Regions from separate parts of the Kribbella italica genome, predicted to be linked through region 1. Evidence: riboswitches for the same ligand, from Rfam matches in the RefSeq annotation. Region 1 holds a riboswitch; each other region holds the start of a gene.

Region 1 (6,579 bases):
GCGACGGCTCACCGGGGAACCCGATCCCGAGCAGCTTGCGCACCGTACTGCGGCCGCCGTCGCACCCGACGACGTACCCGGCCCGCAGCCGCGACCCGTCGGCCAGCTCGACGTCCACACCCCGCTCGTCCTGGCTCAGCCCGACCACCTCGACGCCGTACCGGAGCTCGGCCCCGAGCTCGACCGCGCGCTCGGCCAGGATCCGGTCGATCGCCGGCTGCGGCATCCCCAGCGTGTACGCGTGCGCCGAGTCCAGCGCCGGCGTCGGCTTCGGAATCCCCGCGAAGAATCCGGCGACCGGGTACTGCGTCCCGACCGCGAGGAACCGCTCGAGCACCCCTCGCTGGTCCATCACCTCGACCGACCGCGCGTGCAGGCCCATCGCCCGCACCACCTTGGTCGGCGCGGAGTCCTTCTCCAGCACGACCACGTCCACCCCGTGCAGCCGCAGCTCCGCCGCCAGCATCAAGCCCGTCGGCCCACTACCCACCACAAGTACCTCAGTCACAAGTCCCCATTTCCCCGAGCTGTCGATCAGCAACTCGCAGGATTCTCCAGCACCCCCTGGGCCTTGCGGCAAGTCCCCATCTGCGCTATAACCTAATTACGGCAGGGAGATTCTTTCTCTCTGCCTTTGTTGTGCCCGGCCCCTACTCCCCGGCGTACAGCGGATGGGCGGCAGCCAGTACGGCGACCCGGTGGCGCAGGTCGGACAGGTCCGCCTCGGCGTCGGCGGTCAGTGCCTCGGCGATGATGTCGGCCACCTCGGTGAACGCCTGCTCGCCGAAACCACGGGTCGCCAGCGCCGGCGTACCGATCCGCAAGCCCGACGTCACCATCGGCGGTCGCGGGTCGAACGGGACGGCGTTGCGGTTGACCGTGATGTCGATCGAGGCCAGCCGGTCCTCGGCCTGCTGCCCGTCGAGCAGGCAGTCGCGCAGGTCGACCAGCACCAGGTGGACGTCGGTCCCGCCGGAGACCACCGAGATGCCGTGCTTGGCGACGTCCGGCCGGTTCAGCCGCTCGGCCAGGATCCGCGCGCCCACCAGCACGCGCTCCTGGCGCTCGCGGAACTCCTCGGAGGCCGCGATCTTGAACGACACCGCCTTGCCCGCGATCACGTGCTCGAGCGGTCCGCCCTGCTGGCCGGGGAAGACGGCGGAGTTGAGCTTCTTGGCCAGGTCGGCGTCGTTGGTCAGGATGATGCCGCCGCGCGGACCAGCCAGTGTCTTGTGCGTCGTCGACGTGGTGACGTGCGCGTGCGGCACCGGCGACGGGTGCAGCCCGGCCGCGACCAGGCCGGCGAAGTGTGCCATGTCGACCATCAGGTAGGCGTCGACGGCATCGGCGATCCGCCGGAACTCGGCGAAGTCCAGGTGCCGCGCGTACGCCGACCAGCCGGCCACGATCAGCTTCGGCCGGTGCTCGTGCGCGAGCCGTTCGACCTCGGCCATGTCGATCCGGTGGTCGTCCGGGCGCACCTGGTACGGGATCACGTCGTACAGGCGGCCGGAGAAGTTGATCTTCATGCCGTGCGTGAGGTGACCGCCGTGCGCGAGGTTGAGGCCCATGATCGTGTCGCCGGGACGGATCAGCGCGTGCATCACGGAGGCGTTCGCCTGCGCGCCCGAGTGCGGCTGGACGTTCGCGTACGCAGCGCCGAACAGCGCCTTCACCCGGTCGATCGCCAACTGCTCGATCACGTCGACGTGCTCGCAACCGCCGTAGTACCGGCGGCCCGGGTAGCCCTCGGCGTACTTGTTGGTGAGCACCGAGCCCTGCGCCTGCATGACGGCCGCGGCGGTGTGGTTCTCCGAGGCGATCATCTCCAGGCCGTCGCGCTGCCGGGTCAGCTCGTCGGCGATCTTCGCCGCGATCTCCGGGTCGAGGTCGGCCAGGTCGGCATCGAGGCTCGGGGCAACGATCTGCTGGAAGGTGCTCACAGGTCACCGCCGTGCTTGGCCGCGTAGTCCTCGGCCGACAGCAGCGGACCGTCCTCGGTGGCGTTCACCTTGAACAGCCACACGCCGTACGGGTCCTCGTTGATCGCCGCGGGGTCCTCGGTGACGGCCGGGTTGACCTCGGTGATCTCGCCGGTCACCGGGGAGAACAGGTCGGAGACGGACTTGGTCGACTCCACCTCGCCGCAGGTCTCCCCCGCGGTCACGGTGCTGCCGACCTCGGGCAGTTCGACGTACACGATGTCACCGAGGGCGTCGGTCGCGATCGCGGAGATCCCGACCGCGACGGTCCCGGCCTCCTCGCGGGCAACCCACTCGTGCTCGTCGGAGTACTGCAGGCCGGCCTTGACTGTTGGCATCGTCGGTCCTCACTTCTGGCGCTGGTAGAAGGGCAGAGCGGTCACTGCGAACGGCTCCGGGGTCCCGCGCAGGTCGACGTCCAGCGCGGTGCCGGGCTCGGCGTGCTCGAGGTCGACGTACGCCAGAGCGACCGGTACGCCGAGCGTCGGGCTGGGCTGGCCGGAGGTGATCTCGCCGACGACGACGCCGTCCTTGAGCACCGGGTAGTGGCTGCGCGGCGCGCGCCGGCCGGTACCGGTCAGGCCGACGAGCTTGCGGGCCGAACCCGCTTCTTTGCGCTGGGCAAGGGCTTCCTTGCCGACGAAATCTTCCTTGCTCAACGCAACGACTCCGCCGAGCCCGGCCGCGAACGGGTCGCCGTCGCGGGAGAGTTCGTTGCCGTAGAGCGGCATCCCGGCCTCCAGCCGGAGCGAGTCGCGGGCCGCGAGGCCGGCCGGAGTCAGCTCGCCGTCCTCGGCCGCGGCCTCGATCGCGCGCCAGACGTCGGTGGCGTCGTCGTTCGCGACGAAGAGCTCGAAGCCGTCCTCACCGGTGTAGCCGGTGCGCGCGACCAGCAGGTTCAGGTCGGTCACGGTGATCTCGACCGCCGCGTAGTACCTGAGCGTGGTGAGGAACTCCTGCTGCCCGACCGGGATCAGCCGGAGCAGGATCGACTCGGCCTGCGGGCCCTGGACGGCGATCAGCGAGGTCCGCGCGGAGGCGTCGTCGACCGTGACGTCGAAGTTCTCGGCGCGCTCGGTCAGCGCGGCGGCTACTGTCGTGGCGTTGCCGGCGTTGGGGACGACCAGGAACGCCTCAGGACGCCGGTAGGTGATCAGGTCGTCGATCACGCCACCGTCCTCGGCGCAGATCAGCGAGTACTTCGCCTTGCCGACCGCCATCGCGGAGATCTTGCCGACCAGGGCGTGGTCGAGGAACGCCGCGGCGTCCGGACCGGTCACCCAGACCTCGCCCATGTGGGACAGGTCGAAGAGGCCGGCCGAGCGTCGTACGGCGTGGTGCTCGGCCAGTTCGGACCGGTACTTGAGCGGCATCTGCCAGCCGCCGAAGTCGGTGAAGTTCGCGCCGAGCCGCTCGTGCTCGGTGCGCAGTGCGGTGTACTGGGTGGGCATGAGGAACTCCAGAATCCAGGTGGCGCGCGCCACGAGATCGGGGTTCCTCCCCGCTCTGTATCGGACCTGAGAGTTTCCGCGCGGCCCGATGAGTTCTTGGCGGGCTTCGCTTGCACCGTCGGTGAGCCGGCTGTCCGGCTGCTTTCCAGAGTTGCCTGACCACGGCGGTACGGGGGCCTGAGAGATTCCCGGGGAGGATTTGCTCCTACGGCACCTGCACGACGGCAGGATTCTCCCGCCGCGGATCAACAGCGTGTTCAGTTGTCGGTCGCACCCTAAGCGGGGTCCGGCCGGGCGCGCAAGGCTCAGGTGAGCGTGAGGCCGAAGCCGGGGCGGTCGGGCACGGTCAGGTTGCCGTCTTTCCACTCGTAGGCACTGGTGTCGACACCGTCCGTCGTACCAGGCACTCCCTCGACCGTCGGAACATTGCCGAGGCCCGCCGCCATCTGCGCGGCGTACAAGGTCTTGAGCGGAACTCCCCAGGCGTGCGGCGACGCCTGGCAGCTGACCCGCGGCATCACCTCGCGCCAGCTGGTCAGGCCGAACGACACCACGTCCATCAGCAGGACGTCGATGTCGCCGTCGGCCGCGATCTCCAGCAGGGGCTCGAGATCCGGGTCGGACTCTCCCTCGGCGATCAACGTCGGCGACCCCTGCAGGTGCTTCTTGAGCCGGGCCAGGTCGGCGGCGTCGTCGAGAAACGGCTCCTCGACCCAGTACAGGTCGCAGTCCGCGACCGCCTTCAGATACTCGATGAACCCGTCGCAGTCGTAGCCGTCGTTGGCGTCCACCAGGATCCGGTGCTCCGGGTACGCCGCTCGCACGGCCCGGGTCACCTCGATGTCCCGGGCGTCTCCTTCGGCCCGTTCCATCCAGCGGTTCCCGCGCCCGATCTTCAGCTTGAACGCGCGATAGCCCGCCGCGTCGTCGGCCGCGCAGTCCGCCAGTACGGCGTCCACGCCGTCCGCATCGAGGTCCGCGAAGTAGACCGCGCCGTCGTAGATCGGGATGGTCCGGGTGCCCTTGCCGCCGAGCAGCGCGTGCACCGGCAGATCCAGGAGGTGGCCGGCCAGGTCGTGCAACGCGAAGTCCAGCCCCCGCAGCCCGGCCTCGCGCACTCCCGTGGCCGGATCGATCAGCTCCCCCACCGACCGCCCGACCACGTCGTCGGGAACCGGCCCGGCCGCGAGGCCCCATCCGGACTTCCCGGTGTCGGTGTGCAGGATCACGACGTCGTCGACCCCGCCGTCCCCATGACTCCCGAGCCGGGCGTTCCGCCCGATGGTCCGCGGGTAGCGCGACCGGATCGTCGACCGCTCGACACGGCTGATGAAGTGGCTGTCCAACGTCATCTGGACTCCTTCGGAGTTCGTCGACTACGGCGTCTTCGCCTCGGCGGCGTGGTTCCCTGCCTAGTCTGCAACGTTGGAGGACCGCGCAAACCTCGCGGCCCAATCCCGTACCGCCGCGGCGAGTTCCGGCGGGCCGACCACGTGGAAGTCGGTGCCGAGGGCACCGAGTGAGAACAGCGGGCCGTCGAGCGAGTCCGTCTCCAGCAGCACCCGGCAGCTCGTCGGCGTGACGACCTGGACCTCGGCCCAGCGGCCGAAGTGCGCGCTGACCGTCTCGGCCGGTGCCGCTACGACCACCTCCACGGCGTACGGGCCTTGCTGTGATCCGCCGAGGACGTTGGCCCGGACGTACTCGGCGACGTCGTCGTACGGGAGAGGGCGCGGGCCGTACGGCGTACCGGCGCCTTCGGCGGCGGCGATGCGGTCGATCCGGAAGGTTCGCCAGTCGTGGCGGTCGAGGTCGTAGGCCACCAGGTACCAGCGGCGGCCGAACGGGACGAGCTGGTACGGCTCGACCTCGCGCCGCGTGCGCTTGCCGTCGATCGCGCGGTAGCGCAGGCGGACCCGCTCGGAGTCACGGCAGGCGAGGGCCAGGGTGGTCAGGATCTCGTGGTCGATCGGCGTCGCCGTGGTCGTCGACGTGGTCGCCGACGTGGTCGCCGACGTGGTCGCCGTCGTGGTCGCCGAGCGGACGGCGGTGAGGCGAGCGCGCAGCCGCCGGGGCATCACCTGGACGATCTTGGTCAGCGCCCGCAACGCCGCCTGGTCGTCGAGGTGCGACTGGACGGCGATCGCGAGCGCCATCGCCTCGTCGTCGTCCACCACCAGCGGCGGCAGGGACGCTCCGGGCGCCAGCGCGTACCCGCCGTCGACGCCCGGGTTCGCGTCGACCGGGTAGCCCAGCTCCCGCAGCCGCTCGACGTCGCGGCGCAGGGTCCGCGGCGACACCTCGAGCCGCTCGGCGAGCAGTGGGCCCGGCCAGTATCGGCGGGCCTGCAGCAGGGAGAGCAGCCGGAGGGTGCGGGAGCTCGTGTTCGCCATGTTTCGATTCTGCCGTGGATTGCGGTCAGGAAGTGGCCGCGATCGTTTCTAGCGTGGGTGGCACACCGACTCATTCGAGGAGAACAACGATGGCGATCACCACCACCACGCACCTCAACTTCCGCGGCGCCGCTCGGCAGGCGCTGGAGTTCTACCGCTCCGTGTTCGGCGGCGAGGTCGCGCTGGTCACCTACGGCGACGCCGGACTGGCGCAGGACCCCGCGGCCGCCGATCAGATCATGTGGGGGCAGGTCCAGGGCGGCCAGGGGATCCACGTGATGGCGTACGACGTACCGGCGTGGATGCAGTACGAGCCCGGCGTCAACGCGGTCTTCGTGTCCGTGCGCGGCAGCGATCCGGCGGAGCTGACGGCGTACTGGAAGGGACTGGCTGAGGGCGCGGACGTCGTACAGGACCTCGGCCCGGCCGCCTGGTCGCCGCTGTACGGGATGCTGAAGGACCGGTTCGGGGTGGTCTGGGTGCTCGACCTCGCCGTCGCGCCGCAGGAGACGTGAGTCACACGGCGGGCCTGTCACAACCGGGTGGGTGCTGTCTGTCAGAGGGGTGACAGAGGAAAACACCTGGAGGAGATCCTGATGGACGCCCGTCTCAACCTGCACGGCAACGCTTTGGCCGGTCAGATCCTGAAGTACGTGAACTCCGCCGGCAAGGCAGTCGGCGGGTCGAGCCTGCCGATGGCGACCCAGGAGCTGGTCAAGCTGCGCGCCAGCCAGATCAACGGCTGCGGCTTCT
Region 2 (6,579 bases), 3.0 Mb from region 1:
CCCGGGACCGCCCTCAACTGCTTGACCAAGGCAACGGTCTTCGCGGACTGCCGGCCGGGCTGCAGGATGATCCGCAGCGTGTCGGTCGGCAGGTCGGCGCCGATCTGCTGGACCTGCGTCGAGCCGGACCTGTCGATCAGGGCCTGGGCCCGCGTCTGCAGCGCGGTCAGCGCCTGCTCGCCGCGGGCGACGGTCCGCGGGGTCAGGCCGTTCGCCGTGGCGGCGTCAGCGGCGGCGGTGCTGTGCACGTTCACGACCAGCCGGCGGGCCGAGTCGAAGAACGCACCGTCCAGGCCGGGCTCGGCCTTGGCGGCGCGGGGGGCCTTGGCCAGCTGGGCCTGCACGGCTTCGAGTGCGTCGGTCTTGCTGTGCTCGGCGTCCAGCCGGAGCTTGGCGTCGGACGCCGAGACACCCCAGCTCGTGCCGAGGACGTCGTACACGCCGTCGATCGGCTCGGGGGCCGGCGCACTGCTCGCGGACTGGATCGGCGCCAGGGCGGCGGCGCCGAGTCCGAGTGCCAGAGCAGCTCCGACCAGGGTTTTGCGGAACTGTCGGGGGCGGGGCGGGGAAACAAAGGACATGGTCACATCCGGTTCCTCTGGGTGGCCTTGCCTCACAGGGCCACGGTGAGGGAATCGTTGAGGCTACGGACGATGACCACAAGGGAACGGACGGTAGTGGTTGCCTCGGCAAGGGCCGGTCAAGGGAAAGCCTTCGGGTGAACAGGCGATCACCCCCGGTCGACCACCGGTCGACCGAGGGTGATCCTTCGTAGACCGGTTTAGCCCGTAGGGTCGACCGCCGCGCACTGCTTGCCACGGTGTGGAACGTCGCGGTCGATCAGGTAGCCGTCGACCGTTGCCTCCATGCACGGACTCGTCGTGTAACTGCCGTGGCCCCAGCCCCGGTAGGTGACCAGTACGCCGTCCCGGCCGAACTGGCGGGCCACGCTCTTCGCGCCGTTGTAGCCCGTCGCGGGGTCGTGCAGGCTGTTGATCAGCAGCGCCGGCGTCCGCAGGTCGTACCGCTTCGGATCGCGCTGCGGATTGACCGCCTTCGGGAGACCCAGGCAGGTCGTCACGGCCAGCAGCTGGCCGGGGTATCGCAGATCCTCGTTGTCCCGCGCCAGCCGTCGCAGGTGACCGGCGTACTCGCGGTAGTCGCGGACCGGCAGGCTGAAGTCGCGGCAGAACGTCACGAACGAGAAGCTCGTCAGTCCGGTCGGGACCGGCGGCTGCTGCGTCGGCGGCGCACTCTTGTCCAGCTGGGCGAGCAGGCCGGCCAGCTTGACCCAGTCCGGACCGTAGAAGGTCCGGAACGTCACGAAGCTCAGCTGGAACGCATTGATCGGGTACGACGGCCGCTGCGGATCCGGGAGCTCGCCGCGGCCGGCCCGCGCGAGCAGCCGGTCCCACACTGCGTGGATGTCCTGGCCGTGCAGCGCGCAGGTCGTTGCCGTCGTACACCACTTCACGAACTCGTCGAAAGAGTCCTGACCGGCCCAGGCCTGCGCGTCGAGGAACTCGCCGGTCGTCGCGGCGCTGTGGTCGAACACGCTCTCCAGGACCAGCGCGCGCACCCGCCGCGGGTAGCGCTCGGCGTACTGCTGGCCGAGCAGCGTCCCGTACGAGCTGCCGTGGAAGGAGATCTGCTGCTCGCCCAGGGCGGCGCGGATCGCGTCGACGTCGCGCAGGGTCTGCAAGGTGTCGAGGTGGTCGTAGACCGGGCCGGTGTTCTCGCGGCAGTCCGCGGCGAGCTCACGGTTGTAGTCGACGGTCGCGTCGAAGTCCCTCTGGTTCTTCAGGATCGGCGACGGCTGCCGCGCGACGAGCGCCGCCGAGCACTTCACGGCGTTGCTGCGGGCAACACCTCGCGGGTCGAAGCTGACGATGTCGAAGCGGTCCTCGAGCCGCTGGCTGAACCGGCTCATCCCGGTTCGGATCCGGTCGACACCGGAGTCGCCGGGTCCGCCCGGGCCGAACACCAGGACGCCGACGCGTTGGCCCTGGGCCTTCCGTCGGGAGACGGCCAGCTCGAAGGTGCCTTCTGCCGGGTCGTTCCAGTCGATCGGCACCTTCAGCGTGGCGCACTCCGAGCCGGGGAGGAGGGCGATCTCCTCCGGGGTGTCACCGGGCTCGGGCTGGCAGGCAGCCCAGTCGATGGACGGCGCCGCAGTGGCCGGGACCGTCAGCGTTGCCAGTACGGCGGCCGCGGCCGCACACCAAACAATCGGTCTCTTCATTGGGACGATCTTTCGCCGCGCCGACCCTGACCGGCATCCGGTGCCGACCCGGAGGGAACCCGGGAGCGGTTGGGCCGACTTGTTAGGGTCACTGGTCTGATGACCGAGACTGTTGCAGCCGTGGACGCGCCGGCTGGTTCGAAGCATGCGACCTGGTTCCGGGTGGTGGCGATCGCCGAGGCGATCTCCTGGACCGGGCTGCTGATCGGGATGCTGTTCAAGTACGTGCTGTCGGACAACGAGATCGGCGTGAAGATCTTCGGGCCGATCCACGGCGGGATCTTCGTCGCCTACGTGCTGACCGTCGCGGTCGTCCGCAAGCCGCTGCGCTGGACCTGGCCGACCACGCTGCTCGCGCTGGCCGCCAGCATCCCGCCGCTGTTCACCTGGTTCTTCGAGCTGTGGGCGGCACGGACCAACCGCCTGGGCTGACTCACCGGCCGCAGCCGCGGCAGGGTCGGCGCGTGCGGAGGTAGTACCCGTACGTCGCCGTGAGCAGGCCCGCGCCCCAGAGCACGTACGCCGGGACCGCGACCCAGAAGAACGCCTCGGGCAGGCCCATCTCTCCGAAGACCGGCTCGTGCCGCAGCGCGGCGGCGACCATCTGGAGCAGTCCGACGCCGAAGTACGCCGTGATGCCGGCGCCGAGCCCGCCGCCGGGGAGCAGCAGCATCCAGCGCGGGAAGATCCGGCCGGCGCGCGTCACCAGCAGGAGCGGGAGCAGGAGGCCGGCGAGCAGGAAGCCCGCCTCGAACAGGATCACCGCCATGCCGGCGTCGTACGGCGTGCTGCCGAAGCCGACGACCGCCTGAGCGGCCAGGCGGATCAGGCAGCCCGCGGCGGCCACAGCTGCTCCTGCGATCGCCCACCTGGGTGTGGACGTGACCGACCGGAGCCCACTGCAGCGCAGGCAGGACGGGTCGAGCGCGCGCTGCCTGGTCAGTGCGGTCGCCGCGAGCAGGCCCGCGCCGGTGAGACCACCGAGACGGCTGAGAAGACCGATCGGGTCGAACGGGATGCCGAGGCCTGGCAGGACGGCGGCGACGACGTCAAGCAGCACGAAGGCGCACACGGCGACCCAGCCGGCAGCTGTTGCCCAGGTGAGCCTGATGGTCATCCGCGACACCGGCAGGACGACCAGGACCGCGCTCAGCACGCAGAAGGCGAGCGACAGCCAGTAGGAGATCAGCAGGTCGCTCCCGGGCAACTCCCAGGCCGGTGCATGTCCAGTGGCGAACCACAACCGGACCAGTCCGTACGCCGCCGCCCAGCTGACCGCGGCGAGCGGCATCCACCGCTGCGCTGTCGCCTCGCTCGGTGCGTGGTCGCGCGGACGCGTGCTCGTCGTCATGCGTTCAGCTTGTGGTGGCGGTGCTTCCGAGGGATCCCCCGCGCGGGGGAACGCTCTCCCTCGGAGGAGTGCACGGCCGGATTGACGGGGAGCGCGGGTCCGCCGTACCGTCGCGACCGTCAGCACCACCGCCGCATGAACCCGTGCGGGAGAGACCCGGGCCCGACCCGGGCGCCGTAGGAGCAACTCTCCCCAAGAATCTCTCAGGCACCCTCACCGCACGGGCGAGGCACCTCTGGAAGACAGCACGTCTGACAGAGCGGGGAGGCACACCGATCGGTCAACGACGACCGGAAGGAACCTCCAGATGGCGATCAGCGTTTTCGACCTGTTCAGTATCGGGATCGGCCCGTCGAGCTCCCACACCGTGGGACCGATGCGCGCCGCCCGGACCTTCGCCGTCGGCCTGGCTGCCGACGGCCTGCTCACCCGGACGACGGCCGTCGAGTCGCAGCTGTTCGGCTCGCTCGGCGCGACCGGCCACGGACACGGCAGCAACAAGGCCGTCATGCTCGGTCTCGAGGGCGAGGACCCGGAGACCGTCGACACCCGCTCGGTCGAAGGGCGCGTCGAGGCGATCCGCGCGGCCAGGACCCTGCGGCTGGCCGGCGAGCACGAGATCGCGTTCGACGAGAACTCGCAACTGGTGATGCACCGCCGCAAGGCGCTGCCCTACCACCCGAACGGGATGACCTTCGTCGCCCGCGACGCCGACGGCGCCGTACTGCGTGAGCGCACGTACTACTCGGTCGGCGGCGGGTTCGTCGTCGACGAGGACGCGGCCGCCGGCGACCGGATCGTCCCGGACCGGACGCCGCTGAAGTACCCGTTCCTGTCCGGCGCCGAGCTGCTCGACCGCTGCCGCGAGTCCGGGCTGCCGATCAGCGAGGTGATGCTCGCCAACGAGCTGGCCTGGCGGACCGAGCCCGAGATCCGCGAGGGCCTGCTGCACATCTGGCAGGTGATGCAGGACTGCGTCGACGAGGGCTGCGAGACCGAGGGCGTGCTGCCGGGCGGCCTGAAGGTGCCGCGCCGGGCGCACGGTCTGCACCAGAAGCTGAGCAGCGACAAGTGGTCGGTCGACCCGCTCAAGGTGATGGACTGGGTGAACCTGTTCGCGCTCGCGGTGAACGAGCAGAACGCTTCCGGCGGCCGGATCGTCACCGCGCCGACGAACGGTGCCGCGGGCATCATTCCCGCCGTACTGCACTACTACCGGCGGTTCGTGCCGGGCGCGACCGAGGACGGCACGGTCCGGTTCCTGCTAGCCGCCGGCGCGATCGGCGTGCTCTACAAGGAGAACGCGTCGATCTCCGGCGCCGAGGTCGGCTGCCAGGGCGAGGTCGGGTCGGCCTGCTCGATGGCCGCGGCCGGGCTCTGCGAGGTACTCGGCGGGACGCCGGAGCAGGTCGAGAACGCCGCCGAGATCGCGATGGAGCACAACCTGGGCCTGACCTGCGACCCGGTCGGCGGGCTGGTCCAGATCCCGTGCATCGAGCGGAACGCGATGGCCTCGGTGAAGGCGATCAACGCCGCGCGGATGGCGATGCACGGCGACGGGGTGCACGTGGTCACGCTGGACAAGGTGATCAAGACGATGCGCGAGACCGGCGCGGACATGAAGATCAAGTACAAGGAGACCTCACGCGGCGGCCTGGCCGTCAACGTGATCGAGTGCTGACGGGTCACCGCGGGGTTGCTCAGTGTCGCGACGGGGTGCGGTTTGCGGTGAATATCGTTCCAAGACCTGTTTGAAACGTGTGAACACCCGCTACTGTGCCGGAACTGTGAGTCTGTTCTCCGAGGAAGAACAGGCAGCACCGCGCCGGACCCCGCTGAGGAGCAAGAGGGTCCGCCGTACCGCCGCCTGCATCGCTCTGCCCATCGGTCTGTACGCCGCCCTGGCTGTCGTGGGCCTGTTGCCGCTGCCCGGCGCAGGCGACCCCGACACGGTCACGCCGGTCGCCGGCCTGCCGATCGCCGACCCGGCCGACCGGAACTACCCGTACGTCGAGTCGGACGGGCGGCCGGCCGCGACGCCGACTCCGTCGCTCCCGACCGCATCGCACGGGGTCGGTCGGGGTGACGTCCAGCCGGACGGTCACGCCGGGGACGAGGCAGGCCGCCCGACACCGGGCGCGCCGACGACCGGTACGGCGGAGGACGCGACGCGCAGGGTGCTGCCGACGATCACGGCCCGGCCCCCGGTGCTGCCGACTCCGAGGCCGACCGAGCCGCCTCCGCCGGGGACGCCGTCGCCGTCGACCCCGGGGTCACCTTCGCCTTCGCCGTCCCCCTCGCCGAGTCCGACCGGTACGCCGCCGGTCACGAACGACCCGGATCCGGGCCTGGTCGGCCAGTTGTTCGGCTGGCTCGACGCGCTGGTGCCGTAGGCGGCGCTGGCGCACGGCTTCGGGTGCGCCGAGGTGCCGACGCCTAGCTCCGGCTGCGCGAGGCGCTGGGGCACGGCTGCGCGAGGCGCCGACGCACAGCTCCGGCTGGGCGAGGTGCTGGGGCATGGCTTCGGCTGCGCCGAGGTGCTGGGGCACGGCTCCGGCTGCGCGAGGTGCCGACGCACAGCTCCGGGTGCGCCAGTTGCAGTCACCCGGCGTAGCAGTCGGGCGGTCGGCGTACGCGTTTCGGCGACCTACCAGGCGACCGGGCCGTGGATGCTCAGGTACTGACCGGTCGGTCCGTCCTTGGCGATCGTGGCGGCCTGGACGATGATCGCGGCGCCCTCCTCGACCGTCTGGGTGCCGCGGTGGCCGTTGAAGTCGGTGGCGGTGAAGCCTGGGTCGACGGTGTTGATCCGCAGGTCCGGCAGCAGGTAGGCGAACTGCGCGGTGAGCATGTTGAGTGCGGCCTTCGAGGCGGCGTACCCCGGGACGGGGATCCAGGACTGCACCGCCGACTCGCCGTCGAAGGGCACCCCCGCGATCGAGCCGAGCCCGCTGCTGACGTTCACCACGACCGGGTGGTCGCTCTT
Region 3 (6,579 bases), 7.3 Mb from region 1:
TCACGTAGCCGGCCGCGTCCTCGATCGGCGCGAACGGGTGCAGGTCGGCGAACTCCGGCCAGGTGACCGCTTCCATCTCGGTGGTCGCGTTCAGCTTCATCGTGCACGAGCCGAGCGGGATCATGCCGCGGTCGAGCGCGTAGTCGTAGTCGGACAGCTTGCGCAGGTAGCGCAGCATCGCCGTCTCGGACCGGTGCGTGTTGAAGACCGGGTGGGTCAGGTAGTCCGACGTACGCGTGACGGCCTCGGCCAGGTTGCCACCGGCAAGCGAAGCGTCGTACCGGACGCCGAACGAGCGGCAGACCCGGCCGAGCGCGGCGGCGTCGGTCTTCTCGTCGCAGGAGATGCCGACGTGGTCCGCGTCGACCAGGCGCAGCCAGATGCCGTTCTGCCGGGCGGTGTCGACGACGTCGGCCGCACGACCGGGGACGCGCGCCAGGACGGTGTCGAAGAACTGCTCGTGCACGACCTCGACGCCACCGGCGCGCAGGGACGCGGCCAGGCTGTCGGCGTTCGCGTGGACGCGTTCGGCGATCGCCTTCAGGCCGTCGGGGCCGTGGTAGACGGCGTACATCGACGCGACGACGGCGAGCAGGACCTGCGCCGTACAGATGTTGGAGGTCGCCTTCTCGCGACGGATGTGCTGCTCGCGGGTCTGCAGCGCCAGCCGGTACGCCGGCGCGCCGTCGGCGTCGACCGAGACGCCGACGAGGCGACCGGGCAACGACCGCTCGAGCCCGGCGCGGACCGACATGAAGCCCGCGTGCGGGCCACCGTAGAACAGCGGGACGCCGAAGCGCTGCGACGAGCCGATGACGATGTCGGCACCGGCCTCACCCGGTGCCTCGAGCAACGTCAGCGCGAGCAGGTCGGAGGCGACGGCCACCAGCGTCTCGCGCTCGTGCGCGGCGGTGACCAACGGCTTGAGGTCGCGGACGACCCCGCCGGAGCCGGGGTACTGGACCAGGAAGCCGAAGAAGTCACCGTCCGGCAGACCATCGGTGGTGTCGGCGACGACGACCTCGATACCGAGCGCCTCGGCGCGGGTCTCGACGACGGCGATCGTCTGCGCGAAGCAGTCGGCGTCGACCAGGAAGCGGTTGCTCTTGCTCTTGCGGTTCGACCGGTGCGCGAGCGTCATCGCCTCGGCGGCAGCAGTGCCTTCGTCGAGCAGCGACGCGTTCGCGGTCGGCAGGCCGGTCAGGTCCGACACGGCGGTCTGGAAGTTCAGCAGCGCCTCGAGCCGGCCCTGGGAGATCTCCGGCTGGTACGGCGTGTACGCCGTGTACCAGGCGGGGTTCTCGACCAGGCGGCGGACGATCACCGACGGGGTGAAGGTGCCGTAGTAGCCCTGGCCGATCATCGAGGTGGCCACGGTGTTGCGGGCGGCGAGCTGCCGGAGCTCGGTCAGCGCGTCGACCTCGGAGGCCGGCTCGGGCAGCCGCAGCGGCTCGGCCGAGCGGATCGAGGCCGGGACCGCGGCATCGACGAGCGCGTCGACGTCGGCGTACCCGAGGGTCTGCACCATCCGGGCGACCTCGTCGGCGCGCGGACCGATGTGGCGGTCGGCGAAGGTGGCCGAAATCTGTGGGGAGATGTCGTGCGACCGGGGCGGTGGGGTGGGAAATGTATCTTGCACAGTCATGAGTGGAGGCTCCGTTGCTGACAGGTCTGCCGGTGGCCTCCCCCTCTGTCACGCGGCGAGCGCGCTTCAGAGTCGCCTGCGGCACCCGGTCCATGGGCCTGAGAGGTTCCGGGGAGGAATTGCCCCTTCGGCGCCCAGGCGAACCTGGGACTCTCCCGAGTGCTGTGTACGGCAACCCCGAGGTTACCAGTTGCCCTCGTCGAGTTCCGGCAGCAGCCGCCGCGCGGTCACCCGCGCGGGTCCGACCAGGTCCGGTTCGGCGTACGCCATCGGCCAGCGGACCCGGGTCCCGGCGTCGGCCCAGCCGCCGACCGCGGCGAGGAACTTGTCGAGCGCGGGGTTGGACAGGCCGCGTGCCTGCAGTGGCGCGATGTGCCCGGCGAAGAACTCCGCGATCCGCCGCTCCACGTCGAGTGCCGCCTGGTGGTCGGTCTCGATCAGCTCGTACCACCTGACGGAACCGGCCGGCGAGAGCGCGGCGACGTTCGAGTAGCTGCCGTCCGCGCCGAGCGGCGTCATGCTCGCCAGGAAATGGCCGGGGACGAAGAGCGACAGGCCGGACTCCCGCGCCTGGCCGAACCACGCGGCGTCTCCCCCGGCGTTCTTCAGCCCGATCAGCGTCGGTACGGCGCGCGCCAGGTCGGCGAGTTGCCGGGGCCCGACCTGCGTCTTCGCGTGCGGCGGGTTGTAGAGCACGAGCGGTACGCCGTCCGCCGTCTCGGCGACGCGGTCGAGGAAGGTCAGCGCCTCGCCGGCACTCAGCGACAGCCAGTCGGGCAGGATCACCTGGATCGCCGAGGGGCGCAGCGCGGCGGCCCGGCGTACGCGATCGAGCTGGAGCTGGGCCGAGGGATGGCTGGCCCCGAGCTGGAACGGGAGCTCGGTCTGCGCGGCGAGGAGGTCGTTGATCCGGTCGTACTCGTCCTCGGTCAGGGTCTGGAACTCGCCCGCCGTGCCGTGCACGTACACACCGTGGACTCCGCTGGTGAGCAGGTGGTCGAGCTGGGCCTTCAGGCGGGCGAAGTCGATCGTGTCGTCAGCGTCGAGGGGCAGCAACAAAGTCGCCCACACACCACGCAAGGTTTCCGCGGTGAGTGGGCGCACTGTTTTGCTGGGGATAGCTCGGGGATCAGCCGGTCATCCGGGCGCGGCGGCGAGCGGCGAGCTCGTCGTTCGCGTGCGAGCCGGACTCCTCGTCGTTGCCGTCGGCACGCTCGGTCGGCAGCTCGGACAGCGAACCCTCGACCTCGCGCCAGACGCCGCCGAGGGCGATGCCGAAGACTCCCTGGCCGCCGGCCAGCAGGTCGATCACCTCATCCGGCGAGGTGCACATGTAGACCGAGGCGCCGTCACTCATCAGCGTGATCTGGGTCAGGTCGTCGATGCCGCGCTTGCTCAGGTGGGCGATCGCGGTCCGGATCTGCTGCAGCGAGATGCCGGCGTCGAGCAGACGCTTGATCACCTTGAGCAGGAGGACGTCGCGGAAGCCGTAGAGCCGCTGCGTGCCCGAGCCGGTGGCCGGACGGACCGACGGCGACACCAGGCCGGTGCGGGCCCAGTAGTCGAGCTGACGGTAGGTGATGCCCGCGGCCGCGCAGGCCGTCGGGCCGCGGAAGCCGACATCCTCCGGCATCGGGCGCAGGTCGTCGTCGAAGAGCAGGCCCTGCACCCCCGCTGCGGCAGCCGCGTCGGCGTGTGCTTCCGACGCCGACTGCGCCGTCAGATCAGTGTCGCCGGTGCGTGTCACGCCTGAGCCTCCCTGGGTACTGACTGGAACGGACTACATCCGTGGAGTTACAACTCCTCACAACTCCTTCAAGGTAAGCCGCCGACCTGACCCGGTCAACGACAACCGCTCCGAGCCGAAAGCGTGTCGCGGCTCCGGGCCGAATCGTTACCAACCCGGCCTTGTACCAGACACACCCAACACACGGTCGTAACGCACGCTCAGGACTTGTCGAAGTCCTCCGGCGAGATCTGGTCGAGGAACTCGCGGAAGCGCTCCACTTCCTCTTCCTCCTCCACCTCGTCGACCTCGTCGGACTCGCTCTCGGGCACCGGGACGCCGGCCTCGGCGAGGATCTCCTCGGCGCAGAACACCGGCGTACCGGTCCGCAGCGCGAGCGCGATCGAGTCCGACGGGCGGGCCGAGATCTCGGTCTTGTCGTCGAAGACCAGGATCGCCTCGAAGACGCCGTCGGTCAGGTTCACGATCCGGACCTGGGTCAGCGTGTGCCCCAGCACCCGGATCACCTCCGCGAAGATGTCGTGGGTCAGTGGACGCGGTGGTTCCATCCCCTGCTGCGCGAACGCGATCGCGCTGGCCTCGGCCGCGCCGATCCAGATCGGCAGGTACCGCTCACCGCCGACCTCCCGGAGCAGCACGATCGGCTGACTCGAGGGCATCTCGACCCGGACTCCGATTACGTCGACTTCGCGCACATCCCTCAGCCTACTCCGCACCGGTGACACAAGCCGGTCCCCGGTCCACCGCCGCGCCCCCACCGGTCTGGCCGGTCCCCGGTCCACCGCCGCGCCCCGCCAGTCCCCCGCCGGTCGGGCCTGCGTCCCCACCACGTTCTTTCCGGCCGGAGCGGCCTCAGCCACAGCCGACCTGGACGGCCGCATCACCGCCGACCTCGCCAGGCAGCGCCCCCTCAGCGGGACAAACGAGACCGAACAAGTGCCGCGTGCAACCGTACGGCGAGGGCCGCAAGCTCCTGGGTCTTGTCGTCGCGCCGCGGCCCGGCGACCTGTTCGATCAGGCCGACCTCGCGGTCGGCCGCCGTCCGGAACGGCCTCAGGTGCCGCGGCTCCACGCCGTACCGCCCGAACTCCGCGGCCGCCTTCGCCACCAGGATCGCGTCGCCGTCGTAGTGGTTGCCCCGAGCCACCACCAGCTGATGACTCTCCAGCTGCTCGAGCAGCTCCGCCGTGATCCCCGCCGCGACCCGCAGCTCCTCACGGGTCAGCTTCAGCTCGGTGCGGTCGGCACCGAAGTCCTCGGCCACCGGCAGCCCGGCCGGCTCGGCCGCGGCAGGCGCCGCCGGACGGCCGCCCGGTGTCGGCCGCAGCCCGCGGTCCATCGCGCCGAGGTGTTCCTTGATCACCTTCAGCGGCAGGTACTGGTCGCGTTGCGCGGTCAGCACGTACCGCAGCCGCTCGATGTCGGCCGCACTGAACTTCCGGTACCCGGACGCCGTCCGGGCCGGCGTCACCAGTCCCTCGGCCTCGAGGAAGCGGAGCTTGGAGATGGTGACGTCGGCAAACTCGGCCTGCAGGACCTGCAGCACCGCTCCGATGCTGCTTCCTCCGGCGTCAGCCTCAGGCCTGGCCACTGGCGTAGTAGACGAGCCGGTACTTGCCGATCTGGACCTCGTCGCCGCCTGCCAGCGCGACCTCGTCGATCCGGTCGCGGTTGACGTACGTGCCGTTCAGGCTGCCGACGTCGCGGACCTTGACCCCGGCCGGGTCGCGGCGGAACTCCGCGTGCCGGCGCGAGACCGTGACGTCGTCCAGGAAGATGTCGCTGTCGGGGTGCCGGCCGGCGGTGACCACGTCGACGTCGAGCAGGAAGCGGCTGCCCGCGTTCGGCCCGCGCTGGACGATCAGCAGGGCGGACCCGGCCGGCAGCGCGCCGACGGCGGCCTCGTCCTCGGCGGTCAGGCCCTCACCGGCCAGCTCGATCCGCTCGGTGTCGGGCTCGGCGCTGATCGGCGTCAGCATCGCGGTGTCGGTGACGCCGGGGGCGGGCACCGGACGGTCCGCGCCAGGGAGCATCGTTCCGCACTGCGAGCAGAACCTGCTGCCCTCGGAGTTCTCGTGCCCGCACTGGTTGCAGAACGGCATGCTGTGATCCTCCCGATCGCCGGCGGTCCGGCGACGTTGTCGTAGATCCCCGTGATGACAGTCGTTGGTGCAAGTGTGGACTGAGGCCTCAACCCTCGACCGGCGGTTGAGGCCGCAAACCTATCAGTTGGCGGGAGGTGTGCGGACGTCCTCCCGACCGGTCAGCTCTGGTCGAGCTGGCCCTTGTAGGTGTCGGCGTCCATCAGGGCCGCCACCTCCTCGTCGTCGTCGACCTCGAGGTCGAGCAGCCAGCCCTCGCCGTACGGGTCGGTGTTGACCAGGTCGGGCTGGTCGGCCAGCGCTTCGTTGACGGCCCGGACGGTGCCGTTGACCGGCGCGAACAGGTCGCTGACGGACTTGGTCGACTCCAGCTCGCCGCAGGCGTCGCCGGCGCGTACGACGGCGCCGACCTCGGGCAGCTGGACGTACACGATGTCGCCCAGCGCGTCCTGGGCGAAGTCGGTGATACCGACCCGCACCGGGCCTTCTTCGCCGGCCTTGAGCCACTCGTGCTCGGCCGTGTACTTCAGGTCTTCGGGGTACACCTCGGGTCCTCTTTCGCTCAGGATCTACTTGGTCGGGCTGGGGGCCGGGCGAGCGTAGCGATGCTCCTCCGGCGCGTGCAAGGCACTGATGGTCAGCTGCCGCAGCTCGGTCACCTCGGCGGTGCCGCCGATCTGCGGACCGGTCACCTCACTGACCAGACCGCCGGGGAAGTTCGCCGCCTCGGCCAGGTTGTGCGACTCACCGATCGCCTCGACCACGTACGGCGAGACGAGCTTCTCGCCGTCCACCCGGACCCCGGGCGCGTCGTCGATCAGGTCGGTACTGGCCACCACCCGGACCGAGCCGTTGATCTGGATCGCCTCGGCGCCGGCGTCACGCAGCTCCTCGATCGCGTCCAGCAGGTTGCCCGACGTCATCTTGCCCTCGGGGTCGTTCAGCGTGATCCGGACACCCGGCCCCTGGGCCGGCAGCGTGCCGGCCAGGATGCCGAGGGTGCGGACCTGCTGCTCGGCCTGCTCGCGCGCGGTCTGGGCCTTGTCCGCGCTGGAGGACAGCGTGTTCTTGCGCTCCTCCAGCTC

Evidence for each region. A riboswitch is a leader RNA that binds a small molecule or an ion and turns the genes downstream of it on or off. The one in region 1 is predicted to bind glycine.
Region 2: linked by a shared signal. The riboswitch ahead of HDA39_RS26715 (L-serine ammonia-lyase) and the one ahead of gcvT (glycine cleavage system aminomethyltransferase GcvT) in region 1 are both predicted to bind glycine.
Region 3: linked by a shared signal. The riboswitch ahead of gcvP (aminomethyl-transferring glycine dehydrogenase) and the one ahead of gcvT (glycine cleavage system aminomethyltransferase GcvT) in region 1 are both predicted to bind glycine.

The regions. Positions count from the first base shown of each region.
Region 1 covers NZ_JACHMY010000001.1:8,725,511-8,732,089, reverse strand. The annotation lists gene rox (rifampin monooxygenase) at 1-508, opposite strand, end outside; gene glyA (serine hydroxymethyltransferase) at 651-1,943, opposite strand; gene gcvH (glycine cleavage system protein GcvH) at 1,940-2,320, opposite strand; gene gcvT (glycine cleavage system aminomethyltransferase GcvT) at 2,330-3,433, opposite strand; glycine riboswitch at 3,479-3,588, opposite strand; glycine riboswitch at 3,589-3,681, opposite strand; gene HDA39_RS41035 (mandelate racemase/muconate lactonizing enzyme family protein) at 3,739-4,785, opposite strand; gene HDA39_RS41030 (helix-turn-helix transcriptional regulator) at 4,846-5,826, opposite strand; gene HDA39_RS41025 (VOC family protein) at 5,916-6,341, shown strand; gene HDA39_RS41020 (carboxymuconolactone decarboxylase family protein) at 6,423-6,579, shown strand, end outside.
Region 2 covers NZ_JACHMY010000001.1:5,748,778-5,755,356, reverse strand. The annotation lists gene HDA39_RS26735 (S1 family peptidase) at 1-581, opposite strand, end outside; gene HDA39_RS26730 (alpha/beta hydrolase) at 782-2,242, opposite strand; gene HDA39_RS26725 (DUF3817 domain-containing protein) at 2,342-2,674, shown strand; gene HDA39_RS26720 (hypothetical protein) at 2,676-3,593, opposite strand; glycine riboswitch at 3,730-3,822, shown strand; gene HDA39_RS26715 (L-serine ammonia-lyase) at 3,901-5,274, shown strand; gene HDA39_RS26710 (hypothetical protein) at 5,381-5,986, shown strand; gene HDA39_RS26705 (SDR family NAD(P)-dependent oxidoreductase) at 6,241-6,579, opposite strand, start outside.
Region 3 covers NZ_JACHMY010000001.1:1,458,565-1,465,143, reverse strand. The annotation lists gene gcvP (aminomethyl-transferring glycine dehydrogenase) at 1-1,645, opposite strand, end outside; glycine riboswitch at 1,722-1,813, opposite strand; gene HDA39_RS06855 (dihydrodipicolinate synthase family protein) at 1,829-2,716, opposite strand; gene HDA39_RS06850 (MerR family transcriptional regulator) at 2,775-3,392, opposite strand; gene HDA39_RS06845 (bifunctional nuclease domain-containing protein) at 3,593-4,087, opposite strand; gene ftsR (transcriptional regulator FtsR) at 4,303-4,938, opposite strand; gene HDA39_RS06835 (FHA domain-containing protein) at 4,970-5,494, opposite strand; gene gcvH (glycine cleavage system protein GcvH) at 5,656-6,039, opposite strand; gene HDA39_RS06825 (DUF881 domain-containing protein) at 6,064-6,579, opposite strand, start outside.